Regions from separate parts of the Pseudomonas sp. UM16 genome, predicted to be linked through region 2. Evidence: predicted binding sites of a transcription regulator. Region 2 holds the regulator's gene; the other holds the start of a gene.
The links. Region 2 encodes FliA, which starts transcription of late flagellar genes. Its sites were predicted from a motif close to CTAAAGTTTNNNNNNNNNNNGCCGNTAA; they were not measured.
Positions count from the first base shown of each region.

Region 1: ACQRAX_RS19345 (flagellar protein MotY) is a predicted target of FliA. The motif match lies at 1,840-1,867, and genes of this name have one in related genera.

Region 1 is NZ_JBNPJT010000016.1:77,938-82,315, forward strand. It holds gene rnt (ribonuclease T) at 62-730, opposite strand; gene pyrC (dihydroorotase) at 727-1,773, opposite strand; gene ACQRAX_RS19345 (flagellar protein MotY) at 1,904-2,857, shown strand; gene ACQRAX_RS19350 (argininosuccinate synthase) at 2,987-4,204, shown strand; gene ACQRAX_RS19355 (hypothetical protein) at 4,247-4,378, opposite strand, start outside.
Region 2 is NZ_JBNPJT010000002.1:272,076-276,453, reverse strand. It holds gene flhA (flagellar biosynthesis protein FlhA) at 1-170, shown strand, start outside; gene flhF (flagellar biosynthesis protein FlhF) at 182-1,492, shown strand; gene fleN (flagellar synthesis regulator FleN) at 1,612-2,445, shown strand; gene fliA (RNA polymerase sigma factor FliA) at 2,442-3,182, shown strand; gene ACQRAX_RS03320 (chemotaxis response regulator CheY) at 3,287-3,661, shown strand; gene ACQRAX_RS03315 (protein phosphatase CheZ) at 3,681-4,378, shown strand, end outside.

The sequences.
Region 1 (4,378 bases), on a different contig from region 2:
AAACCGGCCTAGATGGCCGGTTTTTTTGTACCTGCAAGAATGCTGGTGCGATGGCTCGGCTTCAGTCGTTGAAATCCTGCCAGCCGCCCATTTCCTTCCAGCGGTTGACGATGCCGCAGAACAACTCAGCGGTCTTCTCGGTGTCGTAGCGGGCCGAGTGGGCTTCACGACCGTCGAAGTCGATGTCGGCGCTCTGGCAGGCTCGGGCCAGCACGGTCTGGCCGTAGGCAAGCCCGGCCAGGGTTGCAGTGTCGAAACTGGAGAACGGATGAAACGGGTTGCGTTTCATGTCGTTGCGCGCCACGGCGGCGTTGACGAAGCCCAGGTCGAAGCTGCTGTTGTGCCCAACCAGGATTGCTCGCTTGCAGCCATTGGCCTTCAATGCCTTACGCACGCCACGGAAGATATCGGTCAGTGCCGATTCTTCACTGACCGCCATGCGCAGAGGGTGGTCCAGCTTGATACCGGTGAATTCCAGGGCCGCCTGTTCAATGTTGGCGCCTTCGAACGGCTCGACGCGGAAGAAGTAGGTGTGTTCCGGGAACAGAAAACCTTTTTCGTCCATGCCGATGGTCACTGCGGCAATTTCCAGCAGCGCGTCGGTGGCGCTGTTGAAACCGCCGGTTTCTACGTCCACGACAACGGGCAAATAACCGCGGAAACGCTCGGCCATTGGATGGCGCGGGCCGCCGCTTTGACCGTCCTGGTCGTCGTACAGATCTTCACTCACGCAGTTTCCTCCAGCAGGCGCCAGCGCAGTTGCTCACTGGCGCGCAGCGGGATAACGGTTTGCTCGCCAAACGGCAAGCTATTTGGGGCGGTCCAGCTTTCGCGAACCAGGGTAATGGTTTCGGTGTTGCGTGGCAGGCCATAGAAGGCCGGGCCGTGAATACTGGCGAAGCCTTCGAGCTTGTCCAGGGCATTGCGCTGTTCGAACGCTTCGGCGTACATCTCGATGGCAGCGTAAGCGGTGTAGCACCCGGCGCAGCCACACGCGGCTTCTTTGGCGTGCTGGGCGTGCGGTGCAGAGTCGGTACCGAGGAAGAATTTGCTGCTGCCGCCGGTGGCGGCGTCCAGCAGCGCCACCTGGTGGGTGTTGCGCTTGAGGATTGGCAGGCAATAGAAGTGTGGGCGAATACCCCCCACCAGCATGTGGTTGCGGTTATACAACAGGTGCTGGGCGGTGATGGTCGCGCCTACGTTGGCCGGGGCCTCGTTGACGAACTGCACGGCGTCGCTGGTGGTGATGTGTTCGAACACTACCTTCAAGGTCGGGAAGCGCTCGACGACACGGCGCAGGTGCTCATCGATGAACAGCTTCTCGCGGTCGAACACGTCGATTTCGCTGCGGGTCACTTCACCGTGGACCAGCAGCGGCATGCCGACCTCGGCCATGGCTTCGAGTACCGGGAAGATTTTGTCGACGCTGGTGACGCCGGAATCGGAGTTGGTTGTCGCTCCGGCCGGGTACAGCTTGGCGGCATGCACGAAACCGCTGGCCTTGGCCACGCGGATTTCCTCGGGCTGGGTACGGTCGGTGAGGTACAGCACCATCAACGGTTCAAAGCGGCTGCCAACCGGGCGTGCGGCCAGGATGCGCTCGCGATAGGCGCCAGCCTCGGCGGCATTACGCACGGGCGGTACCAGGTTGGGCATGATGATTGCACGAGCAAAGGTGCGCGCAACGTCGCCAACAGTGTGGGGCAGGACGGCGCCATCGCGAAGATGGATGTGCCAGTCATCGGGACGCAGGAGGGTCAGGCGGTCGGACATTGGGGATTCCAGGCGGGTCGAACTCAAGGTGAATGCTACCGGAAAAGCCGGGCCCGAGCACTCGCTATCAAGTTTTGCCGACGCTGACCGATAGCCTGCGGGTATACCGTGAAAATCTGTGGAGCCGCCCGTGCGCCAGCGTTATCTAGCCCTGCTCAGTGTGTTTGTCTGCTTCCCGGCGACAGCACTTACCTTCCAGACCCGTCTGGAGAATATTGAGTGGAAGGTCGAAGGTGATCAGTTCGAATGTCGACTGGTCCAGCCGGTTGCCGATTTTGGCAGCGGTGAGTTCGTGCGTCGTGCCGGTGAACAGGCGACCTTTCAATTGCGCTCTAGCAGCAATGCGCTGGGCAGTGGCTCAGCGATGCTGCTCGCCGCCGCTGCGCCCTGGCAGCCAGGGCGTGGCGATATCAACCTGGGAGCGGTACGTATGAGCCGAAACGGCGTACTGTTTACCAGCTCCCAAGGTCAGGCCAGTCGCCTGATCAACGGGCTGCTTGACGGTCGTAGCACCGTCGTACGCAACCGTGCCGGTGAGGCCGGGCGGGCGATGGAAGTGCGCCTGCTGCCGGTGAAATTCAGCAAGGCCTACAGCGACTATCAGCTGTGCGCTGCCAAGCTGCTGCCGATGAACTATGACCAGGTCCGCCAGACGCGGGTCGGGTTTCCCGGTGGCGGTATCGATCTGGATGCCGATGCCAAAGCACGTCTGGACGTGATTGTGGCGTTTCTCAAGGCTGATCCGACGGTCAACCACATTGAGCTCAATGGACACTCCGACAACAGTGGCAATCGTCTGACCAACCGTGATCTGTCCCGCCGCCGCGCGCTGGCAGTAATGGAATACCTCAAAGTGCACGGCGTTGCCGAAGATCAAATCACGGTGCGTTTTCACGGCGAGCGCTATCCGTTGGCCGCCAACAACTCGGCGGCTAACCGCGCGCGCAATCGGCGGGTGAATATTGAGCTTGATCGGGTGACGCCAGTGCAAACCCAGGCGCAGAAAGAGCCAGAGAAAACGCCAGAACCAGCACCAGCGGCTGCTGCGCAAGTGGATAATAGTCAAGCGCCGATCAAGTCCTGAGCTGCGACCGTCCGTCGCGCCCTCGACAGTTCCTGTCGCTTTGTCGTCACAAGCTGTCGCCCCACTGTAATTTTTCCAGCAAGGCCGGTAGAATCAACGGCTTTCCGTAAAACCCCGTGGAGTGATGGCATGGCGGACGTAAAAAAGGTCGTACTGGCGTATTCCGGCGGCCTTGATACTTCGGTGATTCTCAAGTGGCTGCAGGATACCTACAACTGTGAAGTAGTGACGTTCACTGCCGACCTGGGGCAGGGCGAAGAGGTCGAACCGGCCCGCGCCAAGGCTCAGGCCATGGGCGTGAAAGAAATCTACATCGACGACCTGCGCGAAGAATTCGTGCGCGACTTCGTCTTCCCGATGTTCCGCGCCAACACCGTTTACGAAGGTGAGTACCTGCTGGGTACTTCCATCGCTCGTCCGCTGATCGCCAAGCGTCTGATCGAAATCGCCAATGAAACTGGTGCCGACGCCATTTCCCACGGTGCTACCGGCAAGGGTAACGACCAGGTACGTTTCGAGCTGGGCGCCTATGCGCTCAAGCCAGGTGTCAAAGTCATCGCTCCGTGGCGTGAATGGGACTTGCTGTCGCGCGAAAAGCTCATGGACTATGCCGAGAAGCACGGCATCCCGATCGAGCGTCACGGCAAGAAGAAGTCACCTTATTCGATGGACGCCAACCTGCTGCACATCTCCTATGAAGGCGGTGTGCTGGAGGATACCTGGACCGAACACGAAGAAGAGATGTGGAAGTGGACCAAGTCGCCGGAAACCGCGCCGGACGTTCCAACTTATCTGGAACTGACCTACCGCAACGGTGACATCGTCGCCCTGGACGGCGTAGAAATGACGCCGGCCACCGTCCTGGCTACCCTTAACCGCATTGGCGGTGAAAACGGCATTGGCCGTCTGGACATCGTCGAGAACCGCTATGTCGGCATGAAGTCCCGCGGCTGCTACGAAACCCCTGGTGGCACCATCATGCTGCGCGCCCACCGGGCAATCGAATCGATCACCCTGGACCGTGAAGTCGCTCACCTCAAAGACGAGCTGATGGTCAAATACGCCAGCCTGATCTACACCGGCTACTGGTGGAGCCCGGAGCGTCTGATGCTGCAGCAGATGATCGACGCATCTCAGGTTAATGTGAACGGCGTGGTTCGCCTGAAGCTGTACAAGGGCAACGTCATCGTCACTGGCCGCAAGTCGGATGATTCGCTGTTCGACGCCAACATTGCGACCTTCGAGGAAGATGGTGGCGCCTACAACCAGGCGGACGCTGCAGGCTTCATCAAGCTCAATGCGTTGCGCATGCGTATTGCCGCAAACAAGGGTCGCTCGCTGATCTGACCGAGCCTTGAATAAGAAAACCCCGGCTGAGTCTGGGGTTTTTTATTTGTCTAGCGGTTTTGTCGACAGGGTGGTCTGGGTGCCCGTTTCCAAGTTGTTCAGTATCCAGGTGTGGCATAACGGCGAGGGCTGGTTCAGTGCTTGCAGGGCAAAGTGCTCCTGCAATTTACCGGC
Region 2 (4,378 bases):
GTCAAGAGATGCAAGGGCAGCCGGCGATTCTGCTGGTCGCAGGACCGGTGCGGGCAATGCTGTCGCGCTTCGGTCGCCTGGCTGTACCGAATTTGCATGTTTTGGCGTATCAGGAAATACCTGACAACAAGCAAGTTACCATCGTTGCCACAGTAGGCCCCAACGGCTGAGGTAGTGGGTTATGCAAGTTAAGCGTTTTTTCGCCGCCGATATGCGTCAGGCCATGAAGCTGGTTCGAGATGAGCTGGGGGCTGATGCCGCCATCATCGGCAACCGACGGATTGCTGGCGGTGTCGAGCTGACGGCGGCGCTGGACTACAAGCTGTCTGCCCTGGCGCCCCGGGTTCCGAATGTCGAGCTCGAAGATGAATTGCGCAAGACCCAGTCGCGCATCGTCACCGCCCAGGCCGAGCTCAGTAGTCGTAGCGAAAGCGAAGACGGCAACCGTCAGCTGTTTGCCGGTTTGCCACTGACCGCTTCTGAGCCGCTGGTCGAGGCGCACGTCGAAGCCCCCGTCGCTCCCGCACCGGCGGCTGCCGCGCCGGTCGATCCGCGACTGTTCGATGCCATGCGTTCGGAGCTTACCGGGCTGCGCGAACTGCTCGAAGTTCAGCTCGGCTCGTTGGCCTGGAGCCAGTTGCAGGGCAATCAACCGCAGAAGGCCAACCTTTGGCGGCGCCTGCAGCGTATTGGCCTGTCCGGCCCGCTGGCGCATGAACTGCTGGAGCAGATCAGCGGCATCGAAGAGCCGCGTCATGCCTGGCGCATGCTGTTGGCGCACCTGGCACGCAGAATTGATGTGCCGCAAGTCGAACCGATCGAGGAGGGCGGTGTCATTGCTATGGTCGGTCCGGCCGGCATGGGCAAGACCACTACCCTGGCCAAATTGGCGGCGCGTTACGTGCTCAAGTACGGCGCACAGAACCTGGCGTTGGTGAGCATGGACAGTTTCCGTATCGGTGCCCAGGAGCAGCTCAAGACCTTGGGGCGGATCCTCAATGTCTCGGTCACTCATGTAGATCCGGGTCAGTCCCTGGCTCAGGCCCTTGAGCCGTTGCTGCGCAAGCGTGTGGTGTTGATTGATACCGCTGGCTTGCAGGCCAGTGATCCAGCCCTGCGCATGCAACTGGAAACCCTTGCCGGACGTGGTATTGCGTCTAAAAATTATCTGGTACTGGCGACCACCAGCCAGAAACAGGTGCTCACCGCCGCCTATCACAGCTACAAGCGCTGTGGGTTGGCCGGGTGCATCCTGACCAAGCTTGATGAAACGGCCAGTCTCGGAGAAGTCCTGAGCCTGGCCATCAGTCACGAATTGCCTGTGGCCTATCTTACCGATGGGCCGCGCATTCCTGACGATCTGCACCTGCCGCGCCGCCACCAATTGGTCAGTCGCGCGGTCAGTGTGCAGATGCAGGACGAGCCCAGCGAAGAGGCGATGGCCGATATGTTCGCTGATCTCTACCACAGCCCCGGCAAGCGTGTCGGCTGAGGTGATTGTGAAGACGTTGCAAAGTATCTGCATGGATGGACTGCCAGGCATTTTTCAGGTGTTGAAAGCGCAGCCGGTCATGTGGCCTCGGTCTAAGCAAGACAAGGTAATGAACAAACATGGGTAGCATGCATCCCGTACAGGTGATCGCCGTAACTGGCGGCAAAGGTGGCGTCGGCAAGACCAATGTGTCGGTGAACCTGTCATTGGCGTTGGCAGAGCTTGGCCGTCGGGTCATGCTGCTGGACGCCGACCTGGGCCTGGCCAACGTCGACGTATTGCTCGGCCTGACGCCCAAGCGCACCCTGGCTGACGTCATCGAAGGCCGCTGCGAACTTCGTGATGTGCTGCTGCAGGGGCCCGGTGGGGTGCGCATTGTGCCTGCCGCCTCCGGCACGCAGAGCATGGTGCATCTGGCACCCGCGCAGCACGCTGGCCTGATTCAGGCTTTCAGCGAAATTGGCGACAACCTCGACGTCCTGGTGATCGATACCGCTGCGGGTATTGGTGACTCAGTAGTCAGTTTTGTCCGCGCCGCCCAGGAGGTGCTGTTGGTGGTGTGCGATGAGCCCACCTCGATCACCGACGCTTACGCGCTGATCAAACTGCTCAACCGCGATTACGGTATGAACCGCTTCCGGGTCCTGGCCAACATGGCACAGAGCCCTCAAGAGGGGCGCAACCTGTTCGCCAAGTTGACCAAGGTCACAGATCGCTTCCTTGACGTGGCCCTACAATACGTCGGCGCGGTGCCTTACGACGAATGCGTACGCAAGGCGGTGCAGAAGCAGCGAGCGGTCTATGAAGCCTTTCCGCGTTCCAAGTGCGCGCTGGCGTTCAAGGCCATTGCTCAGAAGGTCGATACCTGGCCGTTGCCTGCCAACCCGCGCGGTCATCTGGAGTTTTTTGTCGAGCGCCTGGTGCAACCGACGAGTGCAGGTCCGATGCTATGAACGCCAGCGGTTATCGGATGTACAGCAAGGCTTCGCGCGATGGCCAGTATGAATTGATCGAGCGCTACGCGCCGTTGGTCAAGCGTATTGCCTATCACTTGCTGGCACGATTGCCGGCCAGTGTGCAGGTGGAGGATCTGATCCAGGCCGGCATGATTGGTCTGCTCGAGGTTTCCAACAAGTATGACGCGAGCAAGGGTGCCAGTTTCGAGACCTACGCCGGTATCCGGATCCGCGGGGCAATGCTTGACGAAGTACGCAAAGGAGACTGGGCACCACGCTCGGTTCACCGCAATACCCGCATGGTCAGTGACGCGATTCGGGCAATTGAAGCAAAAACCGGCCGTGACGCTAAAGATCACGAGGTTGCTGCCGAACTCCAATTGAGTCTCGATGATTACTACGGGATTTTGAATGACACCCTGGGCAGCCGCCTGTTCAGTTTCGACGACCTGTTACAGGACGGCGAACATGAAGGCCTGCACGAGGATGGCGCCAGTGCCCAGCTCGAGCCTTCGCGCGACCTGGAAGACGAGCGCTTTCAGGCAGCTTTGGCCGATGCCATTGCCAACTTGCCCGAACGCGAGCGCCTGGTACTGGCGCTGTACTACGACGAAGAGCTGAACCTCAAGGAAATCGGTGAGGTGTTGGGTGTCAGCGAGTCGCGTGTCAGCCAGTTGCACAGCCAGTGCGCGGCGCGTTTGCGCAGCCGCCTGGGAGAATGGCGGGCGCGTTGAACGCAGGTTCAATGCAGTCGTGAAATGTAGTGCCCGAATTGATTGAATGCGCGTTCAGCGCTGAGCGCGTTAAAGACTGCTTGGAGGTCTAATTGAACAAAGACATGAAAATCCTCATCGTCGACGATTTTTCGACGATGCGGCGGATCATCAAGAACTTGCTGCGTGACCTGGGCTTCACCAATACCCAGGAAGCTGACGACGGCAACACCGCGCTGCCAATGCTCGAAAGCGGCCATTTCGACTTTCTCGTCACCGACTGGAACATGCCGGGCATGTCCGGCATCGATCTGTTGCGCAAAGTGCGTGCTGACGAGCGCCTCAAGCACCTGCCGGTGTTGATGGTGACGGCTGAAGCCAAGCGCGAGCAGATCATCGAAGCAGCCCAGGCCGGCGTCAACGGCTATGTGGTCAAGCCGTTCACCGCGCAAGTGCTGAAAGAAAAGATCGAGAAGATCTTCGAGCGCGTCAATAGCTAAGACACGCCACGGGGGCGCTATGGAGCAAACACATTCATCGTTGGACGGCTTCGAGTCGACACTGAAGAAGCATGCCCACGAACTGGTCGACAGTCTCGAGCGGGGCAAATTTGGCGACGCGGTGCAATTGATCCATCAGCTAAACCAGACCCGTGACCGTGGCCTGTACCAGGAAGTGGGTAAGCTCACGCGTGAGCTGCACAGTGCGATCGTCAGTTTTCAGATCGATCCGCAAATGCCTCAGGCCGAAGAGGTTTCACAGATCACTGACGCCACCGAACGCCTGTCCTATGTGGTCAAGCTGACGGAAGGGGCGGCCAACCGGACCATGGATCTGGTTGAAGCCAGCACGCCAGTGCTCAATGAGCTGAGTGACGAAGCTCAGGCATTGAGTGTCGACTGGCAGCGCTTCATGCGCCGCGAAGTGGCGGCGCCGGAGTTTCGTGAACTGGCCAAACGCGTCGACAGTTTTCTCACGCGCAGCGAGGAGGGCAACCGCAAGGTCGCCGGCCACCTCAATGATATTTTGCTGGCTCAGGACTATCAGGACCTGACCGGTCAGGTGATCAAACGTGTAACCGCACTGGTCACCGAAGTAGAAAGCAATCTGCTCAAGCTTGTGCTGATGGCCAGTCAGGTCGATCGTTTTGCCGGTATCGAACATGACCACCAACAGCTGCGCGCTGAAAAAGATCAAGAAAAACATCCAACTCGGGG